Regions from separate parts of the Agrobacterium sp. 22-210-1 genome, predicted to be linked through region 1. Evidence: predicted binding sites of a transcription regulator. Region 1 holds the regulator's gene; each other region holds the start of a gene.
The links. The regulator LexA, encoded in region 1, represses DNA repair genes until DNA is damaged. The targets are predictions, from matches to a motif close to TGTTCNNNNTGTGTTCNG.

Region 1 (4,402 bases):
CGGCGGCGACGAGAAGATCGGTCTGGCGACTGAGGAATGCCGGAATCTGCAGCACATCCACCACCTCGGACACGATGGCGCATTGTTCCTCGGTGTGAATGTCGGTCAGAACAGGAAAACCGTATTCCTTCTTGAGATCGGCGAAAACCTGCATCGCACTGTCAAGGCCTATGCCGCGCTTGCCGGAAAGCGAGGTGCGGTTCGCCTTGTCGAAGGAGGATTTGTAAACGAGGCCAATTCCAAGCTTGTCGCAAAGCTCCTTCAGCACACCCGCAATCATGAAGGCATGTTCACGGCTTTCCATCTGGCAGGGGCCGGCAATCAGCGAAAAACGCTCGGTATTGGAAAAGGAAACCTTGCTGGCGCCATCGCCGGCGGTGACTTTGAGATTGTTCGTAACGCTCATTATTTTTCCTCGAAGGCGAAGGCAACACCCTGACCGGGCGCTGCGGGCACCACCAGCCGGCCGCCCGCTTCTGCGCTGGACACGCCATTAGCAGCAAGTGCCGCCTGTGTCACGGCAAGATCGCGAACGGAAAAGACGATGCCTGCGCCGCGCAATCCGCCACCGCCCTCCTCGGGAACACTAAAGGCCAGTCCGTCAAAGACCGGCTTCCGCGTCAATCTTATCCGGGCATTGCCGGTTGCGAAAACCACATCACCATTCGGAGACACCTTTCCGTCGCAGCCAAACACAGTTTCGATCAGCTGCACGGCATTCGCATCACCACCGGAAAACAGCACGATCTCGTTGAGGCCGGAAACGCCGTTGGCATGGCGTTCCAGCGCCGCGCGGTCGCCTGGCAAGGCCTGCAACCGCTGACAGCTGAACAGAAAGAAATCCGCCGAGGAACCACTGGCTGCAAAAGCCAGCCGAAAAGCCGCCTCGCTCTGCGAACCATCCGGCATTTTGACTGGCCGCGAAAATTCAAAGACATTTCCGGCCGAGAGGCCTGAGGCTACGAATCGGTCATGATCGCCAAGAGCGTCCTGCGTTGCAGCGACCAGTGCGGAAAATCCCTCCCCTCCGGCATGTTTCCGGAAGGCCTGATCCCGCCCGGTAAACACATCTTTCCGGCCAATCGAGGCATTATATTTAGCCGGATCAGCAATCACGAGAGGCTCCAGATACGTGCCGTCGGCGAAAAAAACGCAGGCATTCTGCGTGCCAAACGGGTGAAGAGCCGCTGGCGCTACTGTAAATCCCAGGTTTCCAAGGCGATTTTCTGCGACGTCGATGTGCTCGACAGGCAGTACGAGATGGTCGATGCGGTACGGTTTCGTCATTTCCCTGCTTCCTGCTGTCGCATGCGGCATGGCCATGCCGGAACAGTTAGGAAGGCAGAAAAGCACAATTTCGTGCTTTCAGGCAAATCATCAAAACAACAGATAGCAGCTTCACGAAATTTTAGGGGATTGCGGAACACATATGGAACATATAGTGTTCGTTCTGTATTTGTTTCGCGACTTCAACGACGATTCTCAAGGGTGTTTTCCTCATGCTCACGCGCAAACAGCAGGAATTGCTTCTCTTCATTCATGAACGAATGAAAGAGTCCGGCGTGCCGCCCTCCTTCGATGAAATGAAGGACGCACTCGATCTTGCTTCCAAATCCGGCATCCACCGGCTGATTACCGCCCTCGAAGAGCGCGGCTTTATTCGCCGGCTACCTAACAGGGCGCGGGCGCTGGAAGTCATCAAGCTGCCGGAGGCCTATGCGCCGGGCGCGAGGCCGCAGCGCGGCTTTTCGCCAAGCGTCATCGAAGGCAGCCTCGGAAAGCCGAAGGCGCCAGAACCCGCACCGGCACCCAAGGCGCCCGCCAACGATCTCGGCGGCGCGGTCACCGTTCCGGTCATGGGTCGCATCGCCGCCGGCGTGCCGATTTCCGCCATTCAGAACAATACGCATGATGTTGCCGTGCCGGTCGACATGCTGGGTTCGGGTGAACATTACGCGCTCGAAGTTAAGGGCGATTCGATGATCGAGGCCGGGATTTTCGACGGCGATACCGTCATCATCCGCAACAGCAATACCGCCAATCCGGGCGATATCGTCGTGGCACTGGTGGATGACGAGGAAGCGACGCTGAAGCGTTTCCGCCGCAAGGGCGCTTCCATCGCGCTGGAAGCGGCCAACCCCGCTTATGAAACCCGTATCTTCGGGCCTGATCGGGTAAAAATTCAGGGCAAACTGGTCGGACTTATACGCCGTTACCATTGATCTGATTTAACCGTGATCCTCTCAAGACAGGCGTCGTCATGAGACGGCTCCTGTCGAAGATGACGGCAATTCCGGAATTCGGCTGACCATGCGAGTGTCGGGCAATCTTATGCTTCCCACACACATACAGATTCTGTCTGGTAAAGATCAGTTCCAGTTTCATATGGATATCGTTGTTACGGCCTTGCCCCCGGCCTGTTGTCGCCGCTGCGTCATATGCCGTGGACGTCTGGTTGCGTGAGTTCGTTTACACTGGGGGATGCGGCTGGCCTGGCGCTGCCATCGAATGGTGATACTCGGTGCAAAGCCCCCGTCATTCATCAACGCGACTTATGGGTGCCATGGATTATTTTCGGTATTCCATCATGCCCCGACAGGTATAGAAATGCGCGTCATATCCGGGAGATAAGCCATGTACGATCTATATATCGCCAACAAGAACTACTCCTCATGGTCGCTGCGGCCGTGGGTGTTGATGCGCACGCTCGGTATCGCCTTTGATGAGAAACTTGTTCCGTTTGGCGAAGGCGTCGCCTTTTCCAGCTTCTCGCCGACCGGCAAGGTGCCCTGCCTTGTCGATGATGGCGTGACGATATGGGAAACGCTGTCGATCGCCGAATATCTCGCAGAACGGCACCAGGGCGTCTGGGCGAGCGACAAGCAGGCGCGGGCATGGTCGCGTTCGGCGGCGAGCGAAATGCATGCCGGCTTTTCCTCACTGCGCAATCTTTATCCCATGTCTGTCGGTATTCGGGTCAAGCCGAAGGGTGGCGATGCCGGGCTTGCGGCAGACATAAAGCGCATCGATGCGCTATGGAGCGAAGGTCTGACAAAATTCGGCGGTCCCTATCTTGCCGGTCAGAAATTCACGGCGGTCGATGCTTTTTTCTGCCCGGTGGCGTTCCGTTTCCAGACCTATGGCGCCGATCTTTCACCTGCGGCAAAAGTCTATTGCGATCGGCTGCTCACCCTGCCCGCCATGCGTGAGTGGTATGAGGCCGGATTGAAGGAGATCTGGCGCGATGCGGCGCATGAACAGGAAATCAGCGGCATTGGCGCATTGACTGACGATCTGCGCGTGAAGGTCTGAATATCACTGCTGACGGCGTTTATTGCGATGCCGTCAGCAACTGCCTGACCGGTTCCGGCACCTCGTATTCGAAGCGGTCGCTTTTCCAGTCGTAGTAGCGGTGCTCGCTCCATGGCCTGTTCGCCCCGGCAATCGCTGCGCGTAGTCGTCCGACGACCGCAGACTGATCGCTGCCGGCAAAGTTTATTTCTACCGAACCTGTACGCCGCAAAGTATCGCGGTTCAGCAACAGCGCTCCTGAGCGGCATTTTGAAAACGAGGTCCTGCGGGAAACGACGACAATATCGGCGATATCGCAGGCTTTTCCGGCAAACCGGCCATCTTCCAGAACGACGATCCACTCCCCGCTCCTGGCGCGCGCCACGCACCATATGCCTTTGCTGCAGGTGAAGACGCCGGGTTGCGCATCTTTCAGCGCTGCCGTCATCTGCCGCATCACCGCCCTCATCTCCTCCGGCGTAAGTTTTGATTTTGCGGTCAAGCCTACACTGGTTACTGCGGCATGCGCTTTAAGAATGACCGGTGGCACAGGCTGTTCCGGCAACAGGAGTGCTCTTTGCCACTGGTCGTATACGAAGCCCTGCGGTCGCGTTTTTGTCGTATAGACCTTCCCCTCTTCCAGCAGCGCCACCAACTCACCCTCCTCGTGAATGAGCAAATCCGGGACATCGCGATAGGCCACGGCCGCCGACAGGCCGAAGGCGGAGACAAGAAGCGGAATACCGAGCAATGCAAGCCGGCTGCGCAGCAAGGTCAGCAGCAGAAAGCCAGCGGAGCCGAGGCCAATGAACCACTCATGTGGCCGCCCCGTCGCCGCGCTGCCGCCCCAGGACGCCACTTCATTGGCGACTTCGATGACGAGCGCCATGCCATAGCCCATGATCTTCAGGAATGGCGCATCCAACCCGAACGGCATCAGCAGCATGGCGAGCAGGCCAAAGGGCATGACGATCAGCGACATCAGCGGCATGGCGGCCAGATTGGCGAAAAGTCCATAGGTGGTGACACGGTGAAAATGCTCTGCCGAATAGATCGCCGTCGAAAGTCCGCCAATCAACGATGTGGTGATGACGCCGCCAATGACAGTGCC
Region 2 (4,402 bases), on a different contig from region 1:
CCACGCCGTCTATGCCGTCGCTGTCGCCCGCAATGGCCCAGATGCCGTCTGCACCCTTCAGCGTCAGCGCAAGGCTCAGCAGGAACTCCGTATTGCGGCCGCCCTTGCCGGCCGGTCCCTTGCCGCCAACTCCCCTGTTCAGCGTGACAGTGGTTTCGCCGCCGGAAAGCAGCACGGCCGGGCCTTTGACCGGCAGGCCCTTGCGGCTGGCGGAAAGGGCGATGCCGGCCATGACGGCGCCGACATCCCTGGATTCGCCTTCAAGGGAATCGCCGAGGATGAGCGGCGTAAGGCCGAGCTTCACCGCCTCTTCCGCCGCCGCCTGCAGGGCAAGCGAGGGGGCGGCGATCATCCTGACATCCTCATCGATATCGCCGGCCTTCGGTGTCTCCTCGCCCTTTTCCAATACCTTGCGTACGGTTTCGGGAAGATCGAGCTCATAACGCGAGACGATTTCCCGCACGGTTTCAATGTCGCTTGGATCGGCAACCGTCGGGCCGGAGGCGATCTCGGAGGGGTCGTCGCCCGGTACATCGGAAATCAGCAGCGATACGACCTTGGCCGGTTTGGCGGCCAGCGCCAGCCGCCCGCCCTTGATGCGGGAGAGGTGCTTGCGCACGGCGTTCATTTCGGAAATCGTCGCACCGCTGGCCAAAAGGGCACGATTGACGGCCATCTTGTCCGCAAGCGTCATGCCTTCGGCGGGGGCGACCATCAGCGCCGAACCACCGCCGGAAATCAGCGCGATGACCATGTCGTCGGCGGTCAGGCCAACAACGGCGGCGAGAATGCGTTTTGCTGCTTCCGCGCTCCTGTCGTCAGGCACGGGATGCGAGGCCTCGATGATTTCGATGCGACTGGTCGGAACAGCGTGGCCGTAACGCGTCACCACCACGCCGGAAAGATCGACATGCGGCCATGCCGCTTCGAGCGCTGCGGCCATGGCGGCCGAGGCTTTGCCGGCCCCAACCACCACGCAGCGGCCTTCGGGTGGGGAGGGAAGGTGGTGTTGCAGCACCTTTGCCGGATCGGCACTTGCGACTGCCGCCAGGAAAATCCGGTTGAGGGCGTCTTTGGCGCGGCTGTCATTCCATGCGGTCATCGGTTCATACTCCAATCCAGAGCGCGCCAAGCGCCAAAAGGGCGGGCAGTGCCTGAATGAACAGGATCTTCATGGTATTGGCGGTAACGGCGCCGAAAATACCGGCCACCAGAACGCAGATAAGGAAGAAGACCTTGAAGCTCAGCCCGGTATCGCCCTGCGCCAGCCCATAGATCAGCCCGGCCGCCAGAAAGCCGTTATAAAGCCCCTGATTGGCGGCGAGCACTTTTGTCTGCCGGGCAAACTCCGCTGAAAGGCCGAAGGCCTTGCGTCCGGCTGGTTTTTCCCACAGCAGCGTTTCCAGAATGACGATGTAAATGTGGATGGCCGCAACCACGGCAATCAGAATGCTGGCGATCATCGGCGGTTTCCTCCAAAACCCTGATGTCCGTGGCGCATCGGTTCTCGTAAGAAGAACGGCAGCGAGCGGACAATTCCGTTTTAACGGCGGGACGAAGCGCTGCAAGGGCTGAATCTTCTCTTCCCATGCAAACTGTTGATGAGCGGCAGCCTGTTGCTTGACTCTTTGCTGAAATAGGAACAAAACAAGAACAGTAAGATTAAAAATCCGGAATTGAAAACCGTCATGCCATGCAAAAGCGCGCGGACCAGTTGCTCGTTGTCGAAGAGCTGCGTGAAAGGCTGGAAAGGATCGGTAACGGCCCTCATCGCCTGCACGAGAGCCTGCCTTTCGGCGTGGATGCCATCGACCATCACTTGCCGGGAGGCGGGCTGAAGCTCGGTTGCCTGCATGAGGTGAGCGGCGGCGGCAATGGCGCTGCCGATGGTGCGGCGGCAGCGTTGTTTGCAGCCGGTGTGGCGGCACGGCTTTCCGGCAAGGTTTTGTGGTGTGTCACCCGGCGGGATCTGTTCATGCCGGGCCTGACACAGGCCGGCCTGTCGCAGAACCGGCTCATCATCGTTGAATGCCGCGATGAGAAAGGCGTGCTCGACTGTTTTGAGGAGGGTTTGCGCTGCAATGGTTTCGGCGCGGTGATGGGCGAATTGGCGAAACTGCCGATGAATGCCTCGCGGCGGCTGCAACTGGCAGCGGAAACCTCAGGGGTTACCGGCATCGCCATCCGCCGCTTCCGGCGTCAAGCCGATGCGGCGCTGTTCGGGGAGCCGACGGCGGCGGTGACCCGCTGGCGCATTTCCGTGCGGCCTTCATCACCCCTGCCGGTGCCGGGGGTGGGCAGGCCGCGCTGGTTGCTTGAGCTTTTGCGATGTCGCGGCGGCGAAAGTGCTGAATTTGAAGTGGAAGCCTGTGATGCAAAGGGTCGTCTCGCTCTACCTGCCGACATGGCCGACGGATCGCTTCCGGCGTCTTTCGGGCAAGGACGCGCCGCCGGTTGAAAAGCCGCTGGTCATGATTGGTCGTCAGGGCAGCCGCCGGCTGGTGCTGGCGCTCGACAAGGCGGCAAAGGCGGCGGGCATCCGGCCGGGCACGCCGGTCAGCAAGGCGCAGGCGCTGGTGCCGGGTCTTCTCGTTGAAGATCTGGATGCGGCTGATGATGCCCGCACCCTGCAGCAGCTGGCATTTCATTTCCTGCGCATCTATGCCCCGATCGTCGCCGCCGACCCGCCGGACGGGCTGGTGCTGGACACGGCGGGTGCGGACCATCTGCACGGCAATGAGACGCTGATGCTGAGCGGCATGGTCAACCGCCTGCATGCCGCCGGTTTTGCCGCCCGCGCCGCCATTGCCGATAGCTGGGGCGCGGCCCATGCGCTGGCGCGTTTTAGCCGTGAGGCGATCAGCATCGTGCCGCCGGGCGGGCAGCGTGCGGCGATCAGCGGTTTGCCGCTTTCCGCGCTCCGGCTGGAGGAGCGTATCGTTTCCGGGCTGAAGGTGCTCGGTTTTCGCAGCATCGGCGAGCTTGCCGAAGCCCCGCGCGCGCCGCTGACCCTGCGTTTCGGCCCCGAACTCGTCCGCCGTCTTTCCCAGGCGCTCGGGGAGATCGGCGAACCCATCGAACCGGTGCGGGTGGCTGAACTGGTGGAGGTGCGGCGCGCATTTCCCGAGCCGATTGCTGCGGCGGAGACGATTGCCCGTTATAGCCAAAAGCTGGTTATAGGCCTTTGCGCCGCGCTGGAAAGGCGCGGCCTCGGCGCGCGCCGGGTCGATCTGGTGTTGCACCGGGTGGATAGCGGCCTGCAGGCCATACGGGCCGGCACGTCCAGGCCGGTGCGCGATGTCAAACAGCTTGTCCGGCTTCTGACTGATCGTATCGACACCATCGATCCCGGCTTCGGCATCGAGATGATGGTTTTGACCGCCACCCATGCCGAGCCGCTTGTCGCCGCGCAGGCCCGTTCCTCGCTTCTGGAGGAAGGCCGTGCGGACATCGCCGATACGGTCGATGTCATCCTCAATCGTGGTCATAAGGTCTATCGTTATGCGGCGGTGGCAAGCGATGTGCCGGAACGCTCCCTTGCTTCAGTTGCGGCGCTTGCGCCTGATGATACGCTTGGCTGGCCCGGCCACTGGCCACGCCCGGTCAGGCTTTTTTCAAGGCCGGAAGCCATCGAGACGCTGGCGCTGCTGCCGGACCATCCGCCGCGTTATTTCCTCTGGAAAGGCGTGCGCCACAATGTGCGCCGCGCCGATGGGCCGGAGCGGGTGTTCGGGGAATGGTGGAAACGCGACCGGGAAAAAGCCGCCGTGCGCGATTATTTCATGGTGGAAAACGAAGGCGGTGAACGCTTCTGGATTTTCCGCTCCGGTGATGGCGAACATGCCGAAACCGGCTCGCAGGGCTGGTTCATCCACGGGGTTTTCGCATGAGCGCGCCGCATTATGCCGAGCTTCAGGTGACCACGCATTTTTCCTTCCTGCGCGGAGCGAGTTCCTGTGAAGAGCTTTTCGAACAGGCCAAAAGCCTCGGCATCGAGGCGCTGGGCATTGTCGACCGCAACAGCCTTGCGGGCATTCCCCGCGCTTACGAAGCCGCCAATAATCATGGTATCCGCCTCATCATCGGCTGCCGGCTCGATCTGGATGACGATCTTTCCGTGCTTGCCTATCCCATGGATCGTCCGGCTTACGGGCGGCTCTGCCGGCTGCTTTCCGTCGGCAAGAAAAGGGGTGGCAAGGGCAAATGCCGGCTGGCATGGGATGATCTCGTTGCCTATGGCGAAGGCCTGATCGTCGTGTTGCTCGCTGACCTCGCGGATGATCTCTGCGCGCTTCGCCTGCGGCGGCTCAAAGCCGCCTTTGCCGACCGGGCCTATATGGCACTCAGCCTCCGAAGACGCCCCAACGACCAGATGCGGCTTTTCGAACTGTCAGAGATGGCG
Region 3 (4,402 bases), 1.0 Mb from region 1:
CCGAACGGCATCGCTGCCGCAGGCGATGGTGAGGGCGTCGTCCAGCACGGTGCCCGCTTCTCCCATGCCGCTCGCCAGCTCAGAGGCCAGAACCTTCACACGCTCCGCCTTGCCGCCAATATCCATTTCCAGCCATGCACCGGGAAAAGGCGAAAGGCCGCGAATATGGTTATGGACATCCTGTGCAGGGCGAGAGAAATCGATGCGGGTCTCACCCTTATCGATCTTTGAAGCGTAAACAACACCCTCTTCGGCCTGTGTGACGAGGGGCAGGTCGTCTGCTTCCAGTCTGTGCATCGCTTGCCGCATCAGCCGCGCGCCTGCGAGCATGAGACTGTCGTGCAATTCGCCGGCGGTCATATTCTCGCCGATCGCGACCTTTGCGGTCAGCGCGACGGGGCCAGTATCGAGCCCCTTTTCCATTTTCATGACCATCATGCCGGTCTCGGCATCGCCGGCCATAATCGCACGCTGGATGGGGGCCGCACCCCGCCAGCGCGGCAGCAAGGAGGCGTGGCCATTATAACAGCCAAGGCGCGTGCCAGTGAGGATCGCTTCAGGCAACAGCAGCCCGTAAGCCACGACGACCGCCACATCTGCGTTGAAGGCCTGAAACTGCTGGCGATCTTCCTCGGCCTTAAAGTTTACGGGCGTCAGCACGGGCAGGCCCAAAAGTTCGGCCGCCTGATGCACGGGAGACTTCTGCAGATCAAGGCCACGACGACCGCCGGGGCGCGGCGGCTGGGTATAAACGGCAACGACCTCGTGACCCGCTTCCACCAATGCACGCAAGGTGGGAACGGAAAAATCCGGCGTGCCCATGAAGATGATGCGAAGAGCCATCGTCGCCCCCTGCCCTTTCTGCTGGTCGGTCTCTGGCTAAAGAGGACGGATCAGACCTTTGCGCGGGCCGCCTTGGTGAATTTCTTGATGACCATGTCGCGCTTCAGTCGCGAAATATGGTCGATGAACAGAACACCGTTCAGGTGGTCGATCTCGTGTTGCAGGCACGTGGCGAGAAGCCCGTCTGCCTCCACGGTCTGCTGCTTGCCGTCACGGCCGACATATTGCACCGTCAAAGAGGCGGGACGCTCGACTTCGGCGTAATAGTCGGGAATGGAGAGGCAGCCTTCCTCATAGGTCGAAATATCGTCCGACACCTTGAGGATTTCCGGGTTGATGAAGACGACTGGGGTCTTTTCCTCGCCCTCACGCGCAACGTCAATCACCAGCATTCGCCGCGCTACGCCGACCTGGATGGCGGCAAGGCCAATGCCCGGCGCATCATACATGGTTTCCAGCATGTCGTCGGCAAGGCGCAGCACTTCGGCATCCACCTGTTCGATGGGTTTCGATTGCTGGCGCAGCACGGGATCGGGCAAAATGATAAGCGGTTTGATAGTCATGGCTTCCCATAACGTATCTCTTGCGCGGAGGAAATAAAAAACACGAGCGGTCAAACCGCGCCGGGCTTCCGCTCTCCCGGACTCATTTCCGCCGCAGGAATGTTCTTGTTTTGATCTTACGAATCACAAGAAATCTGCTAGATTTAATCATGAGCATAGATTTATCCGTTCTCCTCGATCCAGCATTGCGGGCCGGTTCCGTCAATATCAGCTTCGGCGCGCTGCTCGCGGCTCTGGTTTTCGCTCTCGCGATCACATGGCTGGTCACGACGAACCGCGTGAAAAAAGCGGGAGCCGACGGTGAAATTTCCGACCTCCTGAAAACCCAGTCCGAACTGCACGGCCGGATTGCCGCCATGGCGGAGACGCTTGGCACACGCCAGACCGAGATGAGCCAGACGCTTAACCAGCGCCTCGACGGCATGTCGCAACGACTGGGCGAAACGCTCACGGAACAAACCCGGTCGACGCATGAGAATCTGAGCCGTCTTCAGGAGCGCTTGGCGGTCATCGATGCTGCACAGGGCAATATTCAGGATCTGGCCAAAGATGTGGTCGGGCTACAGGCGATCCTTTCCAACAAACAGACGCGTGGGGCCTTCGGACAGGCGCGCATGGAGGCGCTGATCGCCGATGCACTTCCCGCAGGTGCGTTCCAGCTTCAGCCCACACTTTCGAACGGTTACCGGCCGGACTGTACGATCAAGATGCCGAATAACGCGCCGCCGCTTGTCATCGACGCCAAGTTTCCGCTGGAAGCGTGGAACGCACTGAAAGCAGATGAATCGCCTGACGCCAAACGCGCCGCCACCCAGCAGTTCCGGCGCGATATGGAAGTACATATTCGCGATGTGGCCGAAAAGTACCTCATCCGCGGCGAGACGCAGGATACGGCCTTCATCTTTGTGCCGTCGGAATCGATCTTTGCCGATATTCACCAGCATTTCGAATATCTGGTGCAGCGCGCCCATCGGGCTCGCGTCGTCATCGTATCGCCGTCACTTCTAATGCTGTCGGTGCAGGTCATCCAGTCGGTGCTGAAAGATCAGCGCATGCGCGAGCAGGCGCATCTCATTCAAGGCGAAGTGGCGCTGCTTATGGACGATGTGCGGCGGCTGGACGACCGAACACGCAAGCTGCAAGCCCATTTTGGGCTGGCGCAGAAGGACGTCGACATGATGCTGATTTCCTCCGACAAGGTCTTGGCGCGCGGCCAAAAAATTGAGGGCCTCGATTTTTTGCCGACGGAAAAAGAAGCTGCGCATGGGGAAATCGAGCAAGCCCGTCGCTTTGCGGATAACAGAGCCGGTGCGGCCAAATTGCGGGTAGTTGACGACGAGTGATCGTCTCGGGCAAAGTCGCCGTCTTGCTTGAATTTCATACGGACATGCCGCCCATGATTACTGTTTTCGGCTCCATCAACATGGATCTCATCGCCACCGCAAAACGCCTTCCCAAACCCGGTGAAACCGTGACGGGAGAGAGCTTCTCCACCGCGGCGGGCGGAAAGGGAGCCAATCAGGCGCTTGCCGCAAAGCGGGCGGGCGCCACGGTCAAAATGGCGGGCGCTGCGGGCGACGATACGTTTGCCGCACCGGCGCTGACATTGTTGCGTGATGCCGGCACCGACCTCTCGCTCGTCAAGACCGCGCCGGGCCCGACCGGTACGGCGATGATCCTGATCGGTGAAGGCGGAGAGAACATGATCTCGGTCATTCCCGCTGCCAATGGCGAAGTGTCGGCATCCGACGCCGCCAAGGTCGTGACGGAGATGTCGGCGGGCGATATTCTGATGCTGCAGTTCGAAATACCCGCGCCCGCCATCGAAGCGGCGCTGACGGCCGCGAAGGCGAAACGTATCACCACCGTCATCAATACTGCCCCGTTGACCGCCGACGGGCCACGCCTTGCCGGCCTTGCCGATATCGTCATTGCCAATGAAACCGAGTTCGAGCTGCTGATCGGCAAAAACGGGCTTTCCGGTTCGGAACGGGAAAACGAACTCAAGGTCTTACATGAAAAAACCGGCCAGACATTGATCGTCACGCTCGGAGCGGACGGCGTGATCGCCATTCGCAACAGCAAGCTTTACCGGGCGGCCGGTCTGAAGATCGTGCCGGTCGATACGGTTGGCGCAGGCGATACCTTCTGCGGTTATCTCGCCGCCAGCCTCGATCAGGGCATGGATTTCGAAAAGGCGCTGAAGCGTGCAGCCGTCGCAGGTTCGCTCGCCTGCACTCGCGCCGGCGCCCAGCCCTCCATTCCGCTTGCGGCGGAAGTGGATGCGAATATCTGAGACTTCAGCCGCTCAGCGACGAATAAAAGTGAGATAGGCCGAGCTGCGGCCTTCTCTTTTCGCCTTGTTCTCATAACGCGTACCCGGCCAGTTGGCATACGGCGTGCGCCAGTCGTCAGCGGTCGCCGCCGTCCATTCGAAACCACCGTGACGGGCGCAATGCTGCAGCGTCCAGTTAACGTAGGTATCGATATCCGACGCGAAGCAGAACTTGCCGCCGGGTTTCAGCACCCGGTGGAAACGGGCCAGATTGACGTCGGAGACGAAACGGCGCTTCCAGTGCTTTTTCTTCGGCCAGGGATCGGGATAAAGAAGGTCAATGTGATCGATCGAAGCCTCCGGCAGCCAGTCCAGCAATTGCGTCGCATCATCATCGTAAAGACGGATATTCATCAGCTCGCGTTCACGCACTGTTGCGAGCAGCTTGGCCATTGAATTGACGAAGGGCTCGACGCCGATAAAGCCTGTCTCGGGGTTTTCAACCGCGCGATGGGCAAGGTGCTCGCCGCCGCCGAAACCGATCTCCAGACGGACCGATCTTACATCCGCGGGAAAGAGAGCCACCAGATTTTGCGGTGGTGCGCTCTCCAGATCGATTTTCAGCAAAGGCAGCAGATTTTCGATCGTGTCGATTTGCTGGTTGCGCAAAGGCTTGCCCTTGCGTCTGCCAAAAAACGCTTCCGTTGCGCGCGAACGCCGT
Region 4 (4,402 bases), 1.1 Mb from region 1:
CAAGGTCGGCGCGCGCGAGGAAAATGCCGGCAAGAACATCGTCGTCATCGTTCCTTCCTTCGCGGAACGTTACCTCTCGACGGCGCTTTTTGAAGGGCTTGGGCTCTAACGACCCCATCCGGTACGCGCGATCGCGGACCAAAGAATCGAAGTTTATTATGCCGCCGGCACCGCTGGCGGCATATGCGTTTCAGAATGCCCGGCATTCGACTGAATTCATGCGATTCGCTTCATATCCTGCTTTCGCATCTGCTTATCGCAAAAGGGCGGAGCTTTTTAGGAGCCTGCCTCCAAACTCTTCCAACAAAGCGCGCAATCATCACGGCTCAAGCCGCTGTCGGCAGCCTCTCGCCCGCGATACGATAGGACACGGCTTCCGCCACATGGATGCGGCCGACCGTCTGTTTTCCGTCCAGATCGGCCAATGTTCGCGCGACCTTCAGAATACGATGATAACCGCGTGCGGAAAATTTCAACCGTTCGGCAGCATCGCGCAGCAATTGCAGCCCGGACGCATCCGGCTCGGCATATTTTTCGATCAGGGTTGTCGTGCAGCGGGCATTGGTGCGGATGGCAGGAAACCCCGCCGCCGCATAACGCTCCTGCTGGGCGAGGCGGGCACTGGCGACACGGGCGGCAACCACCGCACTCGGCTCGGACGCGACGGGGCGGATGAGGTCCGTGGCGGAAACGGCGGGAACATCAATACGGATATCAATGCGATCCATTAGCGGGCCGGAAATGCGGCCCTGATAGTCGGCCACACAACGCGGACCTCTGGCGCAGGTAAAGCCCGGCTCCCCTGCCATACCGCAGCGGCAGGGGTTCATCGCCGCGACGAGCTGGATTTGCGCCGGATAGCTGACGCGGTGATTGGCCCGCGCGATGATGCATTCGCCCGTCTCCAGCGGCTGGCGCAAAGCATCCAGCACCTGGGGCGAAAATTCCGGGAATTCATCCAGAAAAAGAACGCCGTGATGGGCAAGTGAGGCCTCACCCGGCCTGGCGCGCAACCCTCCACCAATCAAAGCCGCCATGGTGGCGGAATGATGCGGCGTGCGGAACGGCCTGCGGTCTGAAAGCTTGCCACCCGACAATTGGCCGGCGATGGAATGAACCATGGACACTTCCAGCAGCTCCGCTGCCTCAAGAGGTGGCAGGATGGAGGGCAGGCGGGCGGCAAGCATGGATTTGCCGGAGCCGGGTGGACCGACCATCATCAGATTATGACCGCCGGCCGCTGCCACCTCCAGCGCACGTCTGGCGCTTTCCTGCCCCTTGATATCGGCAAGGTCCGGCAGATTGACCGGACTGGTCCGGATGGCGGGCACGGGGCGCGAAAGCAGCTGCGTGCCGCGAAAATGATTGGCAAGCGCTATGAGGCTGCGCGGGGCGAGAATATCGATGCCAGCTCCGGCCCAGGCCGCTTCCGGACCGCTTTCAGCCGGGCAGATAAGGCCCTTGCCGAGAGCATTGGCACCAATGGCCGCCGGCAGCGCGCCTGAGACCATGCCGATGGTGCCATCGAGATTGAGTTCGCCGAGAACCACATATTGGCCAAGCGCCTCTGCCGGTATGGCGCCCAAAGCGGCCATGAGCCCCAGAGCAATGGGAAGATCGAAATGCGATCCTTCCTTTGGCAGATCGGCAGGCGCGAGATTGACGGTCACCTTTTTCGCCGGAAGCGCCAGACCAGAAGCATGTAGCGCCGCCTGCACCCGCTCCCGGCTTTCCGCCACTGCCTTGTCCGGCAGGCCGACGATCTGGATGCCGACCTTTCCGGGTGCGACCATGACCTGCACCTCGACGGGCACACCCTCTATGCCCTGAAATGCAACCGTATTGACCTTCGCCACCATGGCCTGCCCCCGCAAACCGGCCGCGACATCAGAGCTTCATGCCCCATGGCGGCCACCCGCAAGCAACGTGCCATAAGGCAAAGAATAAAACAAGAACATCCGGTGAACAATTTCACGCGGGCGATGTATTTTAGTTGTGTCTAGTTGTACCCACGGAACAAACGGGGTTCGGTCTGCAAATCGCTTCAGAAATCCTGAGCTTCGCGCTTTTTCTCGATGGCGTCCCACAATAGGCTTGCCACATCGGCGCCGCCGAATTTCTGCACCTCACGAATGCCGGTCGGTGAGGTGACGTTGATCTCGGTGAGATAATCGCCGATCACATCAATACCAACAAAGAGGAAACCACGCTCGCGCAGGGCGGGACCGATACGACGGCAGATTTCCTTCTCGCGCGCCGTCAGTTCCGTCGGCTCTGGCCGGCCACCGGCATGCATGTTGGAACGGGCATCGTTTTCCGCCGGCACGCGGTTGATTGCGCCCACCGGCTCGCCATCCACCAGGAGGATACGCTTGTCGCCCTTGCGGACGTCAGGCAGATATTCCTGGGCGATATAGGGCTCGCGGAACATCTGGCCGAACATTTCCAGCAGGGAGGAGAAATTGCGGTCATCACGCGCCGAATGGAAGACACCCGCACCGCCATTGCCATAAAGCGGCTTGAGGATGATATCGCCCATTTCATTGCGGAAACGGGCAATCTCGGCCACGTCCTTGGTGATCAGCGTCTTCGGCATCAGATCAGCGAATTCAGTGACGAAAATCTTTTCCGGCGAGTTGCGCACCCAGGCCGGGTCATTGACAACAAGTGTTTTGGGATGAATGCGCTCCAGCAGATGGGTGGAGGTGATGTATGCCATGTCGAATGGCGGATCCTGACGCAGATGGATGACATCCATGGTCGAAAGATCGACGCGCTCCGGCTCTGACAGCGAGAAATGGTCACCCTTTATGTCACGCAGTTCCATCTGCTCGACGGCGGCGTAAATCTTGCCGTCACGCATGGAAAGACGCTCTGGCGTATAGTGGAACAGCCGGTATCCGCGCGCCTGTGCCTCAAGGCTCATGGCGAAGGTGGAATCACCGGCAATGTTGATGCCGGAGACATGATCCATCTGGATCGCGACGTTCTTGATCTTCGCCATGCGCATGTTCCTCTTGCAGCATGCGGACGCCTTACCGGCCCACAGTGCCCACTGTCCCGTCTTTTCAAAATTCCCGGCAGGACCGGGAGAACCCCGGAAATGCTTCAGAAAACCCTGAAGATGTAGGGCAGCGACCATTCAAAGGCAACTGCTGCAAGCGGTGGCTTGTGTGAGTTTTATTGAACCTTCACAATTCCGCCGGTGGAGCCGGGTGGGTTCCACCGACCCGGCTATTTGACCAGTTCAGGCGGCCAGCTTGTAGGAACTGCCGGAAAACAGCTTGTTCTTGACGCGATAGGCGAGAGCCAGCGCCCTGGGGAACGGACGGCGCATGAAGGCGACCTTGCGGACATAGTCATCTACCCGCCAGGTGGCCCATGTTCCAGCCCGGAAATAGGCGACGTCGCCAACCCGCAGGATGCTGACCGAACCGTCTTCGGCCGTCACATGCACCTCGCCTTCCAGAATATAGACGGTTTCATCCCAGCCGAAGAACCAGCGGAACTCACCGGCCGTGCAATCCCACATGGCGGTGCTGGAAGCGCGGTCGCCGCTTCGGGAATGATCGGCCGCACGCGCCTGGGGATCGCCGGAAATGATCCAGTCGGGATTGATGGGGGCAGGCTGAAGCCGCAGATCGGTGCAGGACGCACTGACAACGGCCTCGTCTTTTGCTCCGCGCAGATAGGCCGGCAATATTGGCACCGTGCGGATCGCCATGGTTGCAGCCGCCGCGAACATCATTTTGAACGACATATGAGAAAACCCCCATGAAATATTGGAGGTCTTCTATCATCGGGATCGTAACAAAGCGGTTTTGACAATCGGCGCAATTTTAGTCATCGCGCCGATTTCTTCCGACGTGATCAGGCCGTCGCCAGCTGCGCGGTCTGTACCTTGATCTGTTCCGCCTTGCCGGCGATGCGCTTGCCGGTTTCGTTGGAAAAGAAGTGCAGTTTTTCCGGCGCTATCGTCACCGACAATGCGGATGGAACCTCAACATCCGGCGGGAAAGCCACTGTCAGGTTCTGATCGCCGATCATGCCATGCACGAGGCGCTGCGAACCCAGTTCCTCGATATAATCGACACGCAGCGCAAGGCCCTGCTCGCCCGCCGCGGCAATGCGGAAATCCTCCGCCCGCATGCCCACCGTCACCGACCCCGAAGCGGGTGCAAAACCGTTGAGCGCAAACAGTGACGGACCGATGGCGAGGCTATCACCATGCAACTCGGCATTCAGCAGGTTCATGGCGGGAGAGCCGATGAAGCTGGCGACGAAAGTGGAGGCGGGGGTGTGATAGACATCAAGCGGCGCGCCGATCTGTTCGATGCGGCCGCCATTCAGCACCACCAGACGATCAGCCAGCGTCATGGCCTCAAGCTGATCGTGGGTGACA

Region 2: ACQZ5F_RS13780 (ImuA family protein) is a predicted target of LexA. The motif match lies at 1,639-1,656, and genes of this name have one in related genera.
Region 3: ACQZ5F_RS11560 (DNA recombination protein RmuC) is a predicted target of LexA. The motif match lies at 1,507-1,524, and genes of this name have one in related genera.
Region 4: ACQZ5F_RS11825 (YifB family Mg chelatase-like AAA ATPase) is a predicted target of LexA. The motif match lies at 1,940-1,957, and genes of this name have one in related genera.

The regions. Positions count from the first base shown of each region.
Region 1 is NZ_JBNWCI010000001.1:1,256,192-1,260,593, forward strand. Features, by position in the region: gene kdsA (3-deoxy-8-phosphooctulonate synthase) at 1-406, opposite strand, end outside; gene ACQZ5F_RS06325 (VOC family protein) at 406-1,287, opposite strand; gene lexA (transcriptional repressor LexA) at 1,500-2,222, shown strand; gene ACQZ5F_RS06335 (glutathione S-transferase family protein) at 2,635-3,312, shown strand; gene ACQZ5F_RS06340 (ComEC/Rec2 family competence protein) at 3,332-4,402, opposite strand, start outside.
Region 2 is NZ_JBNWCI010000002.1:162,828-167,229, reverse strand. Features, by position in the region: gene ACQZ5F_RS13790 (glycerate kinase type-2 family protein) at 1-1,102, opposite strand, end outside; gene ACQZ5F_RS13785 (DUF1304 domain-containing protein) at 1,107-1,463, opposite strand; gene ACQZ5F_RS13780 (ImuA family protein) at 1,694-2,458, shown strand; gene ACQZ5F_RS13775 (Y-family DNA polymerase) at 2,373-3,890, shown strand; gene ACQZ5F_RS13770 (error-prone DNA polymerase) at 3,887-4,402, shown strand, end outside.
Region 3 is NZ_JBNWCI010000001.1:2,302,510-2,306,911, forward strand. Features, by position in the region: gene fmt (methionyl-tRNA formyltransferase) at 1-843, opposite strand, end outside; gene def (peptide deformylase) at 894-1,406, opposite strand; gene ACQZ5F_RS11560 (DNA recombination protein RmuC) at 1,556-2,749, shown strand; gene ACQZ5F_RS11565 (ribokinase) at 2,803-3,702, shown strand; gene trmB (tRNA (guanosine(46)-N7)-methyltransferase TrmB) at 3,715-4,402, opposite strand, start outside.
Region 4 is NZ_JBNWCI010000001.1:2,359,653-2,364,054, forward strand. Features, by position in the region: gene cysK (cysteine synthase A) at 1-109, shown strand, start outside; gene ACQZ5F_RS11825 (YifB family Mg chelatase-like AAA ATPase) at 327-1,859, opposite strand; gene gshB (glutathione synthase) at 2,045-3,004, opposite strand; gene ACQZ5F_RS11835 (cupin domain-containing protein) at 3,248-3,760, opposite strand; gene ACQZ5F_RS11840 (sn-glycerol-3-phosphate import ATP-binding protein UgpC) at 3,871-4,402, opposite strand, start outside.